Regions from separate parts of the Saccharopolyspora sp. CA-218241 genome, predicted to be linked through region 1. Evidence: riboswitches for the same ligand, from Rfam matches in the RefSeq annotation. Region 1 holds a riboswitch; each other region holds the start of a gene.
The links. A riboswitch is a leader RNA that binds a small molecule or an ion and turns the genes downstream of it on or off. The one in region 1 is predicted to bind cobalamin.
Positions count from the first base shown of each region.

Region 2: another riboswitch for cobalamin. It lies ahead of metE (5-methyltetrahydropteroyltriglutamate--homocysteine S-methyltransferase); the one in region 1 lies ahead of ACQP0T_RS21615 (VWA domain-containing protein).
Region 3: another riboswitch for cobalamin. It lies ahead of ACQP0T_RS06140 (ribonucleoside-diphosphate reductase subunit alpha); the one in region 1 lies ahead of ACQP0T_RS21615 (VWA domain-containing protein).

Region 1 is NZ_CP191860.1:4,543,678-4,550,187, reverse strand. It holds partial or broken gene ACQP0T_RS21635 (MFS transporter) at 1-705, shown strand, start outside; gene ACQP0T_RS21630 (LysE family translocator) at 811-1,473, opposite strand; gene ACQP0T_RS21625 (S1 family peptidase) at 1,702-2,523, shown strand; gene ACQP0T_RS21620 (GNAT family N-acetyltransferase) at 2,563-3,015, shown strand; cobalamin riboswitch at 3,421-3,546, shown strand; gene ACQP0T_RS21615 (VWA domain-containing protein) at 3,601-5,730, shown strand; gene ACQP0T_RS21610 (hypothetical protein) at 6,088-6,486, shown strand.
Region 2 is NZ_CP191860.1:2,040,851-2,047,360, reverse strand. It holds gene ACQP0T_RS09990 (alpha/beta fold hydrolase) at 1-422, opposite strand, end outside; gene ACQP0T_RS09985 (LacI family DNA-binding transcriptional regulator) at 520-1,533, opposite strand; gene ACQP0T_RS09980 (arylamine N-acetyltransferase family protein) at 1,647-2,426, shown strand; cobalamin riboswitch at 2,615-2,859, shown strand; gene metE (5-methyltetrahydropteroyltriglutamate--homocysteine S-methyltransferase) at 2,988-5,276, shown strand; gene ACQP0T_RS09970 (SDR family oxidoreductase) at 5,337-6,080, opposite strand; gene ACQP0T_RS09965 (IclR family transcriptional regulator) at 6,216-6,510, shown strand, end outside.
Region 3 is NZ_CP191860.1:1,234,092-1,240,601, reverse strand. It holds gene ACQP0T_RS06165 (L,D-transpeptidase) at 1-394, opposite strand, end outside; gene ACQP0T_RS06160 (Ig-like domain-containing protein) at 352-1,086, opposite strand; tRNA gene ACQP0T_RS06155 (tRNA-Lys) at 1,425-1,497, shown strand; gene cynS (cyanase) at 1,641-2,084, opposite strand; gene ACQP0T_RS06145 (glycoside hydrolase family 3 protein) at 2,114-4,495, opposite strand; cobalamin riboswitch at 4,617-4,807, shown strand; gene ACQP0T_RS06140 (ribonucleoside-diphosphate reductase subunit alpha) at 4,913-6,510, shown strand, end outside.

The DNA.
Region 1 (6,510 bases):
GTCGGCACCGGGGCGGTGCTGGCCGCGGGCACCGCCTGGGTCCGCGAACTGACGCTGCTCGCGGGCGCGACCGACGACGGCGCGGGCGCCCGCCGGGCCGGAGTGCTGCTGTCGGCCGGGTTCAGCCTCAGCGGACTGGTCGCCGCGCTGCTCGCCCAGTGGGCACCGCGGCCGCTGGTCGTCGCCTACCTGCCGCACCTGGTGCTGTGCGTGGCCGGGCTGCTGCTCGCGCTGGCCTGCCCGGAGACCCGGCCGAGCCGACCGGCGGCGACGCGGGTGCGGCAGCGCGACCGGCGGTTCCGCGCGCTGGTGCTGCCGGTGGCGCTGTGGGTGTTCGTCGGCCCCTCGATCAGCTTCGGCGTGCTGCCGGGGCAGGTCGCCCCGGCGGAGTGGGAGACGCTGCACGCGGGACTGGCCGCGCTGCTCGCCCCCGGCACCGGCGCGCTGGTGCAGCCCCTGGCCCGCCGCCTCGCGGCCCGCGGCGAACGGGTCCCGGCGGTGGTGGGGCTGGGCCTGCTGGGCCTCGGGCTGGCGCTGGCCGCGCTGACCGCGGCGCGCGGGATGCCGCTGGCCGCCCTGGCCTGCTGCGCGCTGCTCGGCGCGGGCTACGGGTGCTGCTCGACCTACTGCCTGACCGTGGTCGGGCGGATCGCCGCGCCCGGCGGGCTGGCCCGGCTCACCTCGGTGTTCTGGGTGGTCGCCTACCTCGGCTTCGCCGCGCCGTACCTGTTCGCGCTGGCCGCCCCGGTCGCCGACGCCCCGGCGCTGCTGGCCGGGCTGGCGGTCCTGGCGCTGCTCACCGGCCTGCGGTCAGCTCGCCACCAACCCGACCGAGATGGTCAGGAACGCCGCCACGCTGACCAGGTCCAGCGAGTGGGAGACCCGGGGATGCCGGAGCCGGTCGGCGATGCGGGCGGCGGCCAGCACGATGGTCAGCTCCCAGAACGCGGCGAGCACCAGGAAGATCACGCCTAGCACCACGAGCTGCACCGCGGGCTGCGCGGCGGCGCCGACGAACTGCGGCAGGAACGCCAGGCTGAACAGCAGCATCTTCGGGTTGGTCAGGTTGCTCAGCAGCCCGCGCAGGAACGGGTTGGACCGGTCGGGCACCGGCTCGGCCAGCCCTTCGGCGCCGGCCCGGCGGGCCAGCCAGAGCCCGCGCAGGATCGATCCGGCCAGGTAGACCAGGTACGCCGCGCCGACCCACTTCAGCACCGACAGCACCGCCGGGTGCCGGGTGATCAGCGCGCCGAGGCCGCCGATCACCGCCGCGACCTGGAGCACGCTGGCGGTGTGGATGCCGACCAGGGCGAGCAGCCCGGCGCGGCGGCCCGCGTTCAGCGAGGTGCGCAGCAGCAGGAAGGCATCGACTCCGGGGGTGAGGATCACGACCGCGCTCGCCAGCAGGAAGGCGGGCAGCGGAGTGGGGTCCAGGAGCACGTGCGGTTCCTCCTCGCGCTGATCTCGTGTCACCCGACCAGGCGTAGTTCGCCGCTCCGCCTGCGGAGACGCGGCGGAGCCGGTGGTACTGGTTCGGGAGGATCGGCGAACGATCGCGCATCGGTGCGCAGATTTTGTCGCCGAGAGCCATCATAGCGAAATATTTTCCCGGAACCGTGTGACTCCCCTCTCGTCATTCCCGGTATCGGTCCGGCTACGGTCCGTCCGGCGACAGGGTTCCGGCGGTGGAGGGCCGACGTGGTGGGCAGCAGCAGGAGCGGACCGGTGCGGATCGCGCTCGCGGGCGCGATGACCGTGCTCGCGGGGGTCCAGCCCGCGTACGCGGACGAGCGGCCCCAGGAGCGCGTCCTCGGCGGCGGGCCCGACTCCACCGACCGGGCGCCGTGGGCGGTCGCGCTCACCGACGGGTCCGGGCGGCACTTCTGCGGTGGCGCGCTGGTCAGCCCCGTCGAGGTGGTCACCGCCGCGCACTGCGTGGTCGACGGGACGGGCTCTCGGCGCGGGCCCGCCGACCTGCGGGTCGTCGCCGGGCGCACCGACCTCGGCACCGGCGCCGGTGTCGTCGGGCGCGTGGTGCGGACCTGGGTGCACCCGGAGTACGCGGGCTTCGAGCAGGGCGACGACCTCGCCGTGCTCACCCTGGACGCGCCGCTGCCGCAGCGGCCGATCCCGGTGGTCGCCCCCGGCGACCCCGCGCCGTACCGGCCGGGCACCACCGGCCGGGTCCACGGCTGGGGGCGCACCAGCGAGGGCGGTGCGTCCTCATCGACGTTGCGCTCGGTGACCGTGCCGGTCACCGACGACCAGACCTGCGCCGCGGCCTACTCCACCTACGACAGGACCGAGATGTTCTGCGCCGGGGTGCCCGAGGGCGGTCGCGACGCCTGCGCAGGCGACTCCGGCGGGCCGTTCGTGGTGGGCGGGCGGCTCGCCGGGGTCGTCTCCTTCGGCACCGGCTGCGGCCGGCCCGGCGTCCCCGGCGTCTACACCAGGCTCGGGGGTTACCCGGAGCTCGCCGACCAGCTCCAGCCGAGTGGTGTGGGCAACTCCCGGCCCGGGTGACCAGGGCCTCCGGCCGGATGCTGTGATATCCAGGTTCAGGTGACCCTCCAGCCGCTCGCGACCGCCGTCCACCGCGCCTACACCGCGGACCTGGACGCCGACGACTTCTACCGGATGCTGCGCCTGCGCGTCGACGTCTTCGTCGCCGAGCAGCAGTGCGCGTACCCGGAGCTCGACGGCAGGGATCTCGAGGAGACCACCCGGCACTTCTGGATCGATTCCGCCGATGGTTTCGTGCTCGGCTACCTGCGCCTGCTGGAGGACCCCGACGGCGTCTACCGGATCGGCCGGGTGTGCACCGCCCAGGGCGCCCGCGGCCTCGGGCTGGGGCGCAAGCTGATGCGCGCCGCCGTCGCCGAGGTCCGGCGCAGACCGGTCGTGCTCTCCGCGCAGACCTACGCCGTGGACTTCTACCGCTCCTTCGGCTTCGCCGAGGACGGCGAGGAGTACCTGGAGGACGGCATCCCCCACGTCCCGATGCGCCGCGCCTGATCCCCCGCGCCGCAACGACGACGGCACCGCTGAGCTCCGAAAGCGGCCGACGCCCCACTCATCTCATCCGAAAGGAACTGAGTGAGGGGCACCCTTGCCCGAGTTCGGGGTCTTTTCGGAATGCGGCGGAGCCGCATGCGGTGCGGCCGTCAACCGGCACCGCCGCCCGTGCTCGGACGTGACCGCTCAGCGGTCTTCTCGCGAGGACGCCCTGATGCCGTGTATTGGCGATCCATCGAGAAGGGCGCCCGGAGCGAGAAGGCCGCTGAGGTTCCGCCACCCGCACCGCCACGCAGGCCATTCTGAAAACAGTCCGTGGGGTGGGGACGTGGCGCTGGTCTCGGGTGTGTTGGTCCGGTGATCGGGGTCTGCGACGATGCCGGGTGATCCACGCGAGGGGTGCGGCAGGAAGCCGGTGCGAATCCGGCGCGGTCGGCGCCACTGTGACCGGGGAGCGGTCCGCCACCACGTGCCACCGGGCGATGCCTGGGAAGGCCGGCGGCCCGCGCCGATCCGGGAGCCAGGACACTGCGGCCCCTCCTTCCCGATACCCGGGGCGTCCGACACCCGAGGAAGGAACCCGGCATGACCGCTCCTCCGCGCGCCGCCGCGCGCTTCCCGTTCTCCGCCGTGGTCGGTCACGACGACCTCCGGCTCGCGCTGCTGCTCAACGCGATCCACCCGCGCATCGGCGGGGTGCTGGTGCGCGGTGAGAAGGGCACCGCCAAGTCGACCGCGGTGCGGGCGCTGGCGGGGCTGCTGCCCGCGCTCGACGTCGTCGAGGGCTGCCGGTTCGGGTGCGCCCCCGACGCGCTGGACGACCGGTGCCCGGACGGCCCGCACGACGCGGTGGTGGCCCAGCGCCGACCGGCCGGGCTGGTGGAGCTGCCGGTCGGGGCCACCGAGGACCGGCTGATCGGCTCGCTGGACCTGGAACGCGCGCTGACCGAGGGCGTCCGCGCCTTCCAGCCCGGCCTGCTGGCCGCCGCGCACCGGGGCGTGCTCTACGTCGACGAGGTCAACCTGCTGCACGACCACCTGGTCGACCTGCTGCTGGACGCCGCGGCGATGGGTCGCGCGCACGTCGAGCGCGACGGGGTGTCGGTCTCGCACGCCGCGTCGTTCCTGCTGGTCGGCACGATGAACCCGGAGGAGGGCGAGCTGCGCCCGCAACTCCTGGACCGGTTCGGCCTGACCGTGCACGTCGCCGCCGCCCGCGAGGTCGCCACCCGGACCGAGGTGGTGCGCAGGCGGCTGGCCTTCGAGGACGACCCGGAGGGCTTCGCCGGGCAGTGGGCGGAGGCCGACGCGGAGCTGGCCCGGCGCATCGTCGAGGCCCGCGCCCGGCTGGATGCCGTGGTGCTGCCGGATTCCGAGCTGCGCCGCATCTCCGCGCTGTGCGCCGCGCTGGAGGTCGACGGGATGCGCGCCGACCTGGTGCTGGCCCGCACCGCCGTGGCGCACGCGGCGTGGCGCGGCGCGGACGCGGTGGCCGAGCAGGACGTCGAGACGGCGGCCCGGCTGGCGCTGCCGCACCGGCGCAGGCGCGACCCGTTCGACGAGCCGGGGATGGCGGAGGACCAGTTGCAGCAGGCCCTCTCCGAGGCCGCCGAGCACGCCGGGGACGGCGACGACGACCCGCCGCCGGACGGCCCGGGCGGCGGTGCTCCCGAGGACGGCGGCCCCGATGACGGCGGTCCGGACGACGGCGGACCCGATGACGGCGGACCCGATGACGGCGGGCCCGATGACGGCGGGCCCGGGGCCGGTGCGCCCGACAGCGGCGACGAGGGCGACGGCGGCCGCAGCGGTGGCGCTGACGGCGACGAGGGCTCGGGCGGTGCCGACCGGCAGCCCGCGGCACCGGAACCGGCCTTCCGGGCGCGGCTGCTGGAGGTGCCGGGACTCGGCGAAGGCGCCCCGGGACGGCGCTCGCGCAGCCGGTCCCGCACCGGGCGCGGGGTCCGCGCTTCCGCGGTGGAGGGCAACGGCGTGCACCTGACCGCCACGCTCGCCGCGGCGGCCCCGCACCAGCGGGCGCGCGGGCGCAGCGGACCCGGCCTGCTGCTGCACCGCGAGGACGTCCGCCGGGCGGTCCGGGAGGGCCGCGAGGGCAACCTCGTGCTGTTCGCGGTCGACGCCTCCGGGTCGATGGCGGCGCGGGAGCGGATGTCGGCGGTCAGCGGTGCGGTGCTGTCCCTGCTGCGGGACGCCTACCAGCGGCGGGACAAGGTCGGCGTGGTCGCGTTCCGGGGCGACGGGGCGGAGGTGGCGCTGCCGCCCACCTCGTCGGTGGACGTGGCCGCCACCCGGATGCGCGCGCTGCGCACCGGTGGCCGGACCCCGCTGGCCGACGGGCTGCTCACCGCGCGGTCGGTGCTGCGCACCGAGCGGACCCGCGATCCGCAGCGCCGCCCGCTGCTGGTGCTGCTCACCGATGGCAAGGCCACCGTCGCCGTCGACGCGGCGGCGGGTTCGGCCCGGGAACGCGCGCGCCGCGCGGTGGACGACGCGGTGCGCGCCGCCGGGCTCCTCTCCCGGATGGAGGTGGCCTCGGTGGTCGTCGACTGCGAGAGCGGTCCGGTCCGGCTCGGCCTGGCGGGACGGGTAGCGACGGCCCTCGACGCGCCCCGGCTGCGGTTGGAGGAGCTGTCCGCGGAGAACGTCGCCGGGGTGGTCCGGGCGGCGCGTCCGGACCGGGAGCGCGCCGCCTGATCTCGGTTCGGTCACGAGATTCGGCGTTTCGCGGCCGGGATCGCGCGGCGCATTGGTACCGTTGCCGCTGTCCGCCTGACCCCCAGAGGTGGACTTCCCGAGTGCCCCCGCGCTCCCGGCAACCCCCAGGCCGGTGGAGCGCGGGGCCTTGTGGTTACCGGGCCGGGTCCGGCGGTGCGCGGGAGGATTCCCGTCCGCGGCCGTTCGGGGCCATCCCGTTGGCCCATTCGGGTCCAGTTCGCCGCGCGGTCCCGGGTGCGGCGGGCGTCGCACGGGTGCGGGACATCGCGCTCAGATCAACAGGTGCTAACTTTCCGTTTGCCGGGGCGTGTCGAAACGAATCGGGGACGGTGCGAGATGGCCGAATCGGCCGGTGCCGTGGCGGGACTCGCCGCCGCGAACGAAGCCATGATGGGAATCATCAACGCGGCCAACGGCGGCCGGTTCCAGGTGACTCCCGAAGCGGGTGAGGAGCTCATCCGGATCTTCGAGGACATGGGCGAGGAAATGCGCGGCATGTGGCAGGACCTCGACCTGCTCAAGCAGAAGGTGCCGCTGGGTCCGAGCCCCGCCGGGCAGGAGATCGCGCACTTCGACCGGCTCGTCGCCGCGGGCGACGACGGCCGCTCGTACGAGGAGATGCTCCGGCAGTTGCGCAGCCGGGTGCCGGAGGTCGTCGAGGCGATCCGCAAGGGCATCGAGCTCTACCAGGAGGTCGACGACGGGAACTCCCGCCGCTTCGACGTGCAGGCTTGAGATCAGGAGTGTGAATCCGTTGCG
Region 2 (6,510 bases), 2.5 Mb from region 1:
GCGAACGGCATCGGGAGCACGCCGCGGGTCGGGACGGGGTCGATGACGACCGACGCCATGGCGCCGCCGCGCCCGGCCAGGAGCTGCGCCAGCAGACCGCCGAGGGCGTGGCCGACGAGCGCGGGCGTCCGGTCCAGCCCGGCCATCACCCGTTCGTGGTACGCGGCGACGTCGCCGATCCCCTTGCGCGCGAAGGCGTCGGGATCGTTCCTGGCCTGCTCGACGGTCTCCGGGTCGTCCGGCCAGCCGGGGGTCAGCGCAGCGTAGCCGGCGTCCTCGAAGCAGTCCGCCCACGGCCGCCAGCTCTCCGCCAGCAGCCACATGCCGTGCAGGAAGACCACGGGCGGGCGACGGGACCGGTTGGCGCGGTCGATCTCGTCCTGCTCCCGCCGGGTCAGCTCGCGAACGGGGGTCACCGTCATGCGGCCGCCTCCTGCGATCGCGCCGGGATATGGGTCGGCTCGAGGCTAGGGACGCGGCGGAGCCGCTGAACAGGGACCGAAGACCCTGGTGCGGCGCTCAGGTGTCCCGGACGTGCAGCACCGCGGGCCACGGCCGGGCGGCCGCGTCGGGGTCCCACCGCCCCCGGATGGCCGCCAGCACGGCGCGCCCCAGGTCCGCCCCCGGGGCGTCCAGATCGATCTCCGCCGAGGTCAGCCGGGGACGCAGCATCTCGCAGAACGGAGCGTTGTCCGCCCCGACCAGCGCGAGGTCACCGGGGACCCGCACGCCCCGGTCCAGCAGGGCGCCCAGCAGCAGCCCGGCGTGGTCGTCGGTGCAGGCGAACACGCCGTCGGGCGGATCGTCCCCGGCGACGGTGCGGGTCAGCCGGTCGGCGGAGTCGCGGCGCAGCCCCATCCGCACCACCTCCAGCCGCATCCCGGTGCGGGCGGCCACCCGTTCGAACCCCGCCACCCGGTGCGCCACGAGCTGCCGGTCGCCCTTGGCCTTCGGCACCACCACGAGCACCCGGCGGCAGCCGCGCTCGGCGAGGTGCTCGGCGGCGACCTCGCCCAGCCGGGAGTCGTCGATCACCAGCGTCGGCACCGCCGGGACGGGTTGGGTCGCGATGCCGATCGGCACCACCCCCGCGCGGCGGAGCAGCTCGGCACCGCCCTTGGTGAACCGGTCGGCGTGGGCGATCACCGCCGCCGGTCGCAACGCCGCCCAGGACCGCGCCGCCGCCATCCCCTTCAGCTCGGTGTCGCGGTGCAGGACCATCGTGTAGCCCGCTTCGCCGAGCTCGACGGCGAGCCGGTCCAGCCCCGCGGTGGCCAGTCGCGCGAGGGTCATCCGCTCGCCGCCCAGGTGGCCGATGACCAGCTCGTGCCCGGTCGTCCGGCGGCCGCCGGGCGGGACGTAGCCGAGCTCGCGGGCGACGGCCCGCACCTCGGCCCAGGTCTCGGGCCCGATCCGCTCGTCGACGAGCCCGTTGAGCACGTACGACACCGTCGCCCGGGACACCCCGGCCAGCGCCGCCACGTCAGCCGCGGTCGGCCCGGTCCGCTCGTCCTCTCGCCCGCCAGCCGTCATCCGTGCCATCCTCCCAGGTCCCGGGGCGCGAGCACCGCCGTTCGCGGGATCATATCCCCCACCCGGCCGCTGGTGTCTACTGTGGACATGAGGTGATGTGCCAGAATGGTCGTGTGGACGATGCCACCACCGAGCGGTACCTGGCCCGGATCGGGATCGAGGCGGTCGGGCCGCCCGACGCGACGACCCTGCACGCGCTCCAGTCCGGGCACCTGACCTCGGTGCCGTTCGAGAACCTCGACATCCACCTCGGCGAGCTGGTCGAGCTGACCGAGGAGCACCTGGTCGACAAGATCGTGCGGCGCCGCCGGGGCGGCTTCTGCTACGAGCTCAACGGGCTGTTCGCGGCGCTGCTGACCGCGCTCGGCTACCGGGTGGAACTGCTCGCCGCGCGGGTCTTCGCCACCCCCGAGCAGCCGGGTCCGCCGATGGACCACCTGGCGCTGCGGGTCGACCTCGACGAGCCGTGGCTGGTCGACGTCGGCTTCGGCCGCAACCCCGTGCACCCGCTGCGGATGGCGAGCACCGGCGAGCAGCCCGACCCGGAAGGCTCGTTCGCCCTCCGCCCGGTCGACGCGGCGTCCGGCGACCTGGACCTGCTGCGCGACGGCGAGCCGCAGTACCGGCTGGAGCCCCGCCCCCGCGCGCTGCGCGACTTCGAGCCCACCTGCTGGTACCAGCAGACCTCGCCGCGCTCGCCGTTCACCCGCGGTCCGACCTGCTCGCTGCGCACCGGAGCGGGCCGGGTCACCCTCAGCGGAACACGACTGGTCCGCACCGAGCACGGCGAGCGCACCGAGCGGACCCTCACCGAGGACGAAGCGCTGGCGACCTACCGCGAGGTGTTCGGGATGCCCCTCGACCGGCTCCCCGCCGACCCGGCGCAGCGCTGAGCGGACGTCCACTGCGGGGGCCCACCGGTCCGTCCGGCTCGGCGGCGGGCGGGCGCCCGCGCGACGGTGTGTCCGGGATCTCACCGCGGCGGCGCGGCGGATCGAAAGGCGACGTCAACGGGCGCCGCGCCCGGCGCGCGGGGACGCTCGTGGCGGCGGGCGCCCTTGCCAACGCGAGGTCGGCGGCTAGCCTGATCCGTGCTGGTGGTTCGGCCGCCTCCGCCCGACCGGGCGGGAGCGGCCGAGGCAAGAGGGAACCCGGTGCGAATCCGGGACTGCCCCGCAGCGGTGAACGGGAACCAACGCCGTCCCCGGTCCACGACCGGGATCAGCACTGGGCCACCAGGCCCGGGAAGCGACGGCCAGTAGGAATCCCCGGCGACGCCGGGAAGCGCCCGTGAGTCCGAAGACCTGCCACCGGTGCGCGCGCCGGAGCGGTGCGCGCTGTTCGAGGCCCCGAGGGAGGGCCTGCCGGACGCCCGCGCGGCAGCTCGTCGCGCCGTCGCGCCCTGCGCTCTCCCGGTCTCGGACTCCTGTCGTCGAGCTCGCGAGGAGAGAGCGTTGACAACCACGATCGGTTCCACCGTGCTGGGCTACCCCCGGATCGGCCCCGACCGGGAGCTCAAACGAGCCTTGGAACGCTACTGGGCCGGGCGGATCGGCGAGCCGGAACTCCGGGAGGTCGCCCGCGGCCTGCGGGTGGACACGTGGCGCTCGCTGCACGAGGCCGGACTGAATTCGGTGCCGGGCAACACGTTCTCGTACTACGACCAGGTGCTCGACACCGCGGTCGTCTTCGGTGCGGTACCCGAACGGTTCACCGCGCTCGGGCTGAGCCCGCTGGACACCTACTTCGCGATGGCGCGCGGGGTGGAGTCCACGCCGCCGCTGGAGATGACCAAGTGGTTCGACACCAACTACCACTACCTCGTCCCGGAAATCGGCCCGGACACGCGGTTCTCGCTGTCCGACCAGTCCCCTGTGGACCAGTACCAGGAAGCCCTGGAAGCGGGCGTGACCACCCGTCCGGTGCTGGTCGGGCCACTGACCTTCCTGCTGCTGTCCAAATCGGACGACCAGGCGCCGGAGTCGTTCCGCCCGCTGGACCGGCTCGACGACCTGCTGACCGCCTACGCCGAGCTGCTCGGTGAGCTGCACCGCGCGGGCGCGGAGTGGGTGCAGCTCGACGAGCCCGCCTTCGCCGCCGACCGCTCCCCCGCCGAGCTGGCCGCGCTGCGCGCCGCCTACCGGCGCCTGGGCGAGCTGACCGAGCGGCCGAAGATCCTGGCGGCCGGCTACTTCGGCGATCTGGGCGAGGCGCTCGGCGAGCTGGCCGCCACCCCGGTCGAGGCGCTGGCGGTGGACCTGGTCGCCGGGCGGTCGGCGCTGGACCGGCTCCCGTCGGTGCGCGGCCTGGCGGACAAGGCGCTGGTCGCCGGACTGGTCGACGGCCGCAACGTCTGGCGCACCGACCTGGACGGCGCGCTGTCCACCGCCGCGACCCTGCTGGGCCTGGCGGGCGAGGTCGCGGTCGGCACGTCCTGCTCGCTGCTGCACGTGCCCTACGACGTCGAGGCCGAGACCGCCTTGGACGCGCGGGTGGCGTCCTGGCTGGCCTTCGCGCGGCAGAAGGTCGACGAGGTCGTGGTCCTCGGCCGGGCGCTGCGCGACGGGCGCGAGGTGGTGGCCGACGAGCTCGCCGCCGCCCGGCGCGCGGTCGCCGACCGGGCCGGTGCCGACTCGGTGCGCGACAACCGGGTCCGGGCCCGGCTGGACTCGCTGCGCCCGGAGCACGCGCGGCGCGGTGACTACGCCGGGCGGCAGGAGGCCCAGCAGCGGTCGTTGCGGTTGCCGCCGCTGCCGAGCACCACGATCGGTTCCTTCCCGCAGACCACCGACGTCCGCAAGGCGCGCGCGGCGCTGCGCGCCGGACGCATCGACCCGGCGACCTACCAGCAGCGGATGCGCGACGAGATCGAGCGGGTGATCCGGGTGCAGGAGCGGCTCGGCCTCGACGTGCTGGTGCACGGCGAACCCGAGCGCAACGACATGGTGCAGTACTTCTCCGAGCACCTCGACGGGTTCGCCAGCACCGAATTCGGCTGGGTGCAGTCCTACGGGTCGCGGTGCGTGCGCCCGCCGATCCTCTACGGCGACGTCTCCCGCCCCGCCCCGATGACCGTGGAGTGGGCCACCTACGCCCAGAAGCTCACCGAGAAGCCGGTCAAGGGGATGCTCACCGGACCGGTCACCATCCTGGCGTGGTCGTTCGTCCGCGACGACCAGCCGCTGGCCACCACCGCCGACCAGGTCGCCCTGGCCATCCGCGACGAGGTGGCCGACCTGGAGGCCGCGGGCATCCGGGTGGTCCAGGTGGACGAGCCCGCCCTGCGCGAGCTGCTGCCGCTGCGCGAGGCGGACCGGCCCGGGTACCTGGACTGGGCGGTGACGTCCTTCCGGCTGGCCACGTCCGGCATCGCCGACTCCACCCAGATCCACACGCACCTGTGCTACTCCGAGTTCGGCGACGTGATCGACGCGATCGTGGCGCTGGACGCCGACGTCACCAGCATCGAGGCGGCCCGTTCCCGGATGGAGGTGCTCGACGACCTCAACGCGGTCGGCTTCGCCCGGGGCGTCGGCCCGGGCGTCTACGACATCCACTCGCCGCGGGTCCCGACCGCGGCGGAGGTCACCGACCTGCTGACGGCCGCGCTGGCCGCGGTGCCCGCCGAACGCCTGTGGGTCAACCCCGACTGCGGGCTCAAGACGCGGGGCTACACCGAGGTGGAGCAGGCGCTGGAGAACGTGATCATCGCGACCGCCGGGATCCGTCCGTCGCTGCGCTGATCACTCCCGTCGCGGGCGGGGCCGCCTCCCCCACCACTCGGCGGCCTCGCCCGCGACGGCTCAGCCGCGGCCGATGAAGGGCATCGCGGTCGCGGTGACGGTGAGGAACTGGACGTTGGCCGACAGCGGGAGCCCGGCCATGTAGAGCACGGCCTCGGCGACGTGCCGGACGTCGAAGGTCGGCTCGGCGCGGACCGTCCCATCGGCCTGCGGGATGCCCTCGGCCATCCGGGTGGTCATCTCGGTGGCGGCGTTGCCGATGTCGATCTGCCCGCAGGCGATGTCGTGCTCCCGGCCGTCCAGCGAGATCGACTTGGTCAGCCCGGTGATCGCGTGCTTGGTGCTGGTGTAGCCGACGCTGCGCGGGCGCGGGCTGTGCGCGGAGATCGACCCGTTGTTGATGATCCGGCCGCCGCGGGGCCGCTGGTCGCGCATCACTCGGAAGGCGTGGTGCGCGCAGAGGAACGAGCCGGTCAGGTTCACCCCGACGACGCGCGCCCAGTCCGCCGGGTCCACGTCGCCGACCGAACCCGGCGCCCCGGACATCCCCGCGTTGTTGACCAGCAGGTCCAGCCGCCCGCAGCGCTCGCGCACGGCGTCGAACAGCGCCGCGACCGATTCCTCGTCGGCGACGTCGGTGGGCACCACCAGCGCTCCCGGCCGCCGACCCGCCGTCTCGTCCAGCTTCTCGGCCCGGCGCCCGGCCAGCACCACCCGGTAGCCCGCCGCCAGCAGCGCGCGGGCGATCGCCCGCCCCACCCCGGAACCCGCTCCGGTCACCACGGCCACTCGCACGTCGTCCATCGGACCTCCCGCTCCCGCGCTCGCCTCGCGTGCCGTCTGCGTTGATACCCCGAACGGGCCGCGTTCGGCCATCCCGGCACCGGGCTATGGTGGGGGTTCCCACCCGGCAGCCGGACAGAGGCGGTGCGCGACGTCGTGAGCGAATCAGCGGGCCGGTCCCGCGCGGGCGCCGCGAAGGAGCACCGGACGGTCAGCAGGGTCACCACGATCCTGGAGGCGGTGGCCGCCGATCCCCACGGCGTCCGGCTCAACGTGCTCGCCGGGGTGCTCGACGCACCGAAGACGTCGGTGCACGGCTTGGTGAAGGGCCTGGTCGCCAACGGTTACCTGCACGAGCACGACGGCGCCTACCTGCTCGGCCCGGCGGTCGGCGCGCTGCTCGCCCCGCCCGGCAACCCGCTGATCGACGCCGCGCGCCCGCACATGCGCG
Region 3 (6,510 bases), 2.6 Mb from region 1:
GATCGGGCCCGCCGGAGTTGGTGATCTCCACGACATCGCCCTTCTTGAGCAGGTCGAACACCCACTTGGCGTCCTCGGTCGTCATGTTGATGCACCCGTGGCTGACGTTGCGCCGCCCCAGATCGGCCGCCGCCCACGGGGCCGCGTGCAGGAACTCGCCGCCGTTGGAGATCCGCACCGCCCACTCGACCTCGGTCTGGTACCCGCCCTGGTCCAGCGGGAGCCCGTAGGTCGTGGAGTCCATCAGGTACTTCGGGTGCTTCTCGGTCACCACGTGGGCGCCGTTGTTGGACGGGAACTCCGGGGAGCCCAGCGCGACCGGGATGGTCCGCAGCAGCTCGCCGTTGCGGGTCACCCGCATCTGCTTGCTGGCGCCGTCGGCGTGCAGCACCACCTCGTCGCCGATGGTGATGGTGGCCTCGCGGTCCTCCTGCCCCAGACGCCGTTGCCGAGGTCCTTGCCGTAGACGTTGATGTCGAGCTCGATCTTGGTGCCGGGCTCCCAGTACTCCTTCGGCCGCCAGTGCACCTCGCGGTCGTCGTACCAGTAGAAGGCGCCCTCGACGGCCGGCTCGGTCTTGATCTCGATGGCCTGCTCGGCGCGTTCCTTGTCCGGCGCGGGCGCGTCGGCGCTGAAGTAGAAGGCGAGCGGCTGGCCCACGCCGACGGTCTGGCCGTCGAGCGGGTTCATCGACACGTAGGTCTGGTTCTTGGGGCTCACCGTGGTGAACGTGGACTGGTGGGTGACCGGCTCACCGCCCTGGCCCTGCGCCGTCACCGACAACGTGTAGGTCTTGCCGTAGCCCAGCGGCTCCCCCACCGCCCAGCTGGTGCGGTCCGGCGCGACGGCGCCCTTGACCTGCTCGCCGGACTCGTTGGTCATGGTCGCCTCGGTGATCGTGCCGTCGGTGACCGACGCGGTGATCTCGCCGGTCGGCGAGACGTCCTGGGCGCCGTTGTCCGGCGTGGTCCGCACGGTGGGCACCGCGGGCTCCCCGGCGGGCTCCGCCGCGGGGCTGGAACCGCCGCACCCCGCGAGTAAGACCGCCACCACTCCGAGGACCAGCAGCGACAACAACCGCGACACCCCTGCGGACCTCCCGACAGGATTACGCAACACCTTCATGGGCGACAGTCCGTTCGATTCGATACACCAAAAACCGCTCGGGAACAGTGTGCAGCAATCCCCCGACCGAGCGTGCAGGCACACCGGTGGTTGCGCAGAGTGATCCCCGCAGCGGATCTCCACTCCTCGTAGACGCAACGCCCCCGGGTGAGGTTGCGTTCCCGGCGCCCTCGATCGATCGAGGACCCCCCTGCGAGAGGCCCTCCGGAACCGTGCTATTGTTTTTCACGTCGCCAGGGAGACCGGGAAGCACCCGCCGGAAGCGGAAATGCGGAATGGAATCCCAGATCGACGTGCCAGCGCCAATAGCTCAACTGGCAGAGCAGCTGACTCTTAATCAGCGGGTTCGGGGTTCGAGTCCCTGTTGGCGCACAGCAGCCCCAGGCCACGCGGCCTGGGGCTTTTTCGTTCCCGAGTGCGCCGACCGCGGCGTTGCTCCGGCCCGCGATGGCGCAGCGACTCGCTCCCCGGTTGGTCCCGGGGCGGCCCCGGCAACGGCCGCAGGCGGGTGGTCGTCACCACTGGTACGGGAGGAACTTCCCGTTCAGGGTGAGCACCACCCGGTCGCCCTGCGGATCGGACTCCCGGCGCACGTCGAGGCGGAAGTTGATGGCGCTCATGATGCCGTCGCCGAACTCCTCGTGGATGAGCTCCTTGATCGTCGGCCCGTAGACCTCCAGCACCTCGTGCAACCGGTAGACGGTGGGGTCGGTGGGTACCTGGTGCCCCAGCGCGCCCCGGTACGGCTGCTCCCGCAGCGACGCCTCCACCTCCGGCTCCAGGTCCAGCAGGGACGCCGCCGCGCGCGCCTCCTGCTCGCCCATCGGGTGCTGGCCGAGCAGCGCCGCCGTGGTCCAGGCCACCGGCCTGCCCACGGTGTCGGCGAGCTGCCGCCAGGTGACGCCCAGTTCCGCCTTGGCGTCGCGGACCGCTGCCGCGGCCTGCTGCTTGGTCAGCATCGTCACGTCCTCCTCCCACCTTCGCGGGGTCAGCCCCCGTCGACGACGAGCCGCAGGTCGCCGAGCCCGCGGCCGATCTCCAGGCGGTGCTCCGCGCCGGGGCGCCCCGACACCGCGACCCGCACCTGCGTCCGATCACCGGGTGCGGCTTCGGCCACCGCGAAGCCGACGAGCGAGGCGGGCAGGTCGTCCGGCCGGGCGTAGACCTGGACCACCTCGCGCCCGGCGCGGTCCCCGGTGTTGCGCAGCACCACCCGGACCGCGTCGCCGTCGTCGTCGGCGGTCTCGTACTCCCACGTCGTGTAGCCGAGGCCGTGCCCGAAGTGGAAGGCGGGCTCGGCCCCGTACGCCGCGTAGGCGCGGTGGCCGATCAGCGATCCCTCGGTGTAGTGCAGCTCGCCGTGCACCGGCAGCACCCCGGGCAGCGGAACCGGCACGTCGGCCAGCTCCGCCGGGAACGTCGTCGGCAGCCGCCCGCCGGGCTCGGCCGCGCCGCGCAGCACGTCGCCCAACGCGTGCCCGTACTCCTGCCCGCCGAACCACGTCCACAGCAGCGCGGGCACCTCGTCGGCCCACGGCATCAGCACCGGCGCCCCCGCGTTGACCACCACGGCGGTGCGCGGGTTGGCCTCGACCACCCGGCGGACCAGCTCGTCCTGGGTGCCGGGCAGGCTCAGCGAGACCCGGTCCCGCCCCTCGGTCTCCACCTCGTCGTGGGTGCCGACCACGACCACCGCCAGGTCGGCCTCCCGCGCCACCGCGCGCACGGCGGCGAGCTCGCTGGCCTCGTCCCGCTCCTGGTCCCGGTGCCCGAGCCCGAGCACGACCAGCCCGCGGGGCTCGGCCGGGGTGAACTCGACCTCCAGCTCCACCGCCCGACCGGTGACGTCGGCGTCGACGAGCACCACGTCGACGCGCTGCTCGGGCGGCTCCAGCAGCTCGCCCACCGGATCGTCGACGGGCCCGGCGACGTTGTCGGCGTCGAGCACCTCGCGTCCCGCCACCGACAGCCGCACCCGGCCGGCACCGTGCACGCCGAACCGGTGCTCGCCCTCCGCGGCGGCCAGCTCGCCGCGCACCCGCAGCCGTTCGGTGCCCGCGGGCAGGTCGCCCGCCCAGAGCAGCCGGTCGGTGCCGCGCAGCTCGCTGCGCAGCACCTCGCCGTCGGCGTCGAGGTGCTCCACCCGCAGCCCGGTCCCCTCGCCCCGGGGATCGCGCACCGCCGCGCGCGGGATCGGGTCGAGCAGCCGCCGGTGGTGCACCCCGCGCTGGTAGAACACCTCGGCGGCGGGGAACGCGGCGCGCACCCCGTCCAGCGGGGTGACCACGTGCGGCGGGCTGACGCGCGAGAAACCACCGCCCTGCACCACGGGCAGCAGCGCGTTCTCCCCGATCACCGCGATCCGGGACACCTCGCCCGGCACCGGCAGCAGCGGCGCGCCGTCCACCGGTTCGTTGCGCAGCAGCACGAAACCGCGGGTGGCCAGGTCGCGGAGGGCGGGCCGGGCGGATTCCGGCGGTGGACCGGGTTCCGCGCGTTCCGGGCCGAGCGCCCCGGTGCGGGCGGCCAGCCGCAGCAGCCGCAGCACCTTGTCGTCGAGCACGGATTCCGGCACCCGGTTGCCCTCCACCGCGGCGCCCAGCTCCCGCCACGGCCCGCCGGGCCCGGGCATGGCCAGGTCCAGCCCGCCCAGCGCCGCGGCCTCCACCGAGCGGGTGGCGAACCAGTCCGACACCACCGCGCCGTCCCAGTCCCACTCGCCCTTGAGCACGTCGTTGAGCAGCCAGGAGTTCTCGGTCATGGACCGGCCGAGGACCGAGTTGCAGGCGGCCATCAGCGCCCACGGCCCGGCTTCGGCGATGATCCGCTCGAACGGGGCGAGGTAGACGTCCCGCAGCGTCCGCTCGTCCACCCGCACGTCGTAGGACAGCCGTTCGGTCTCGCTGTCGTTGGCCGCGAAGTGCTTCGGCGTGGCGGCCACGTCGCGGGACTGGACGCCCGCGACGACCTCGGCGCCCATCGCGGCGACCAGCAGCGGGTCCTCGGAGAAGTTCTCGAAGTGCCGGCCCGAGAACGGGGTGCGGTGCAGGTTGACGGTCGGCGCGAGCACCACGTGCACGCCGCGCCTGCGGGCCTCGTCGCCGAGCAGCTCGCCCGCGGTGCGCGCGGCCGCCCGGTCCCAGGTGGCGGCCAGCGCCGAGGCCACCGGCAGCAGGAGCGAGGCGTCGCGCTCGTCGAAGGTGGGGCCGCGCACGCCGTGCGGACCGTCGGAGAGCACCAGCGGGCGCAGCCCGATCTCCGGGAGCGGGTGCAGCGTCCACAGGTCCGCCCCGGTCAGCAACCGGACCTTGTCCGCGACGCTGAGCTGGGCGAGCAGCCTGCGCAAGTCGGCCTCGTCGACGGCCCCCATGCCGGGATCCCCCTCTCCCCGTGGTCCGCCCCGCCAGTCTCGGCGACCGGTCGGGGTGTGTCGACCGGAAGCCCGACACACCGGTATGTGGCCATCCGAAAGAGGAGTCGACCCAAGATGTAGTGTGTGGCCCGCTGGTGGTCCACCGGAGCGATCCGGTGGCGAAGAGGGAACCCGGTGCGAGTCCGGGACTGCCCCGCAGCGGTGAACGGGAACGACCGTCGTATCCGGCACTGGGCTCGTCGAGCCTGGGAAGCCACGACCAGTAGGCCGCCCGTGAGTCCGAAGACCTGCCACCGGTGGCACGCCGCGCGCGTGCCTGTCCGGGACCTCGAGGGCGGGTCCACGCGGACGACCGCCCCGCGGTCTCCCCGTGCGCCGTCGTGGTCCACCGAGCTCGCGAGGGAGAGAGCCCAAGTGACCGCAACACTCGCCACCCCGACCTGGACCCGGGTGTCCACCGTGGTCCAGCAGGCGTGCGACGGCCTGACCGGGGTATCGGCCGACGCCGTGCTGGCCGAGGTCCAGCGCACCATCTACGACGGCATCAGCGGTGACGAACTCGCGCTGGCGCAGATCATGGCCGCGCGCACCCTGGTCGAAGTCGAACCGAACTACTCCGCGGTCACCGCCCGGCTGCTGCTGGACAAGCTGCGCCGCGAAGTGCTGAGCCTGCTGGCCGGACAGCCGCGGGAAGCCGACCAGGTCGAGATGCGCGACCGGTACCCGGGCTACTTCGCCGACTACGTGCGCTTCGGCGTCGACGCCGGTCAGCTCGCCCCGGAACTGGCCTCGTTCGACCTGGACCGGCTCGGCCGCGCCCTGCTGCCCGACCGCGACCTCGCCTTCGGGTTCCTCGGCCTGCAGACCCTCTACGACCGCTACTTCCTGCACGTCGGCGGCACCCGCTACGAACTGCCGCAGGCGTTCTTCATGCGGGTCGCGATGGGCCTGGCGCTGCGCGAGGACGACCGCGAGGCGCGGGCGATCGAGTTCTACGAGCTGCTGTCCTCGATGGACTTCATGTGCTCGACGCCGACCCTGTTCAACGCCGGGACCACCCGCCCGCAGCTCTCGTCGTGCTTCCTGACCACGGTGGACGACGACCTCGCCGCGATCTTCCACTCGATCAGCAACAACGCCCTGCTGTCGAAGTACGCGGGCGGGCTCGGCAACGACTGGACGCCGGTGCGCGGCATCGGCGCGCACATCCGCGGCACCAACGGCAACTCGCAGGGCGTGGTGCCGTTCCTCAAGATCGCCAACGACACCGCGGTCGCGGTCAACCAGGGCGGCAAGCGCAAGGGCGCGGTCTGCGCCTACCTGGAGACCTGGCACATCGACGTCGAGGAATTCCTCGACCTGCGCAAGAACACCGGCGACGACCGCAGGCGCACCCACGACATGAACACCGCGAACTGGGTGCCCGACGAGTTCCTGCGCCGCGTCGAGGCCGACGAGCAGTGGACGCTGTTCTCCCCCGACGAGACGCCCGATCTGCACGACCTCTACGGCACCGCGTTCGCCGAGCGCTACCGGGCCTACGAACAGGCGGCCGACCGGGGCGAGATCGCCGTGTTCCGCCGGGTCCGCGCGGTGGACCTGTGGCGCCGGATGCTCACCATGCTGTTCGAGACCGGGCACCCGTGGATCACCTTCAAGGACCCGTGCAACCTGCGGTCGCCGCAGCAGCACGCCGGCGTGGTCCACTCCTCCAACCTGTGCACCGAGATCACCCTCAACACCAGCGCCGACGAGGTCGCGGTGTGCAACCTGGGGTCGGTGAACCTGGCCCAGCACGTCGGTCCCGACGGCATCGACGCGGCGCGGCTGCGGCGCACCGTGCGCACCGCGGTGCGGATGCTCGACAACGTGATCGACATCAACTTCTACACGATCCCGGAGGCCCGCCGGTCGAACCTGCGGCACCGGCCGGTCGGCCTCGGCCTGATGGGGCACGCCGACGCGCTGTTCGCCCAGCGCATCCCGATGGCCTCGGCCGAGGCGGTGGAGTT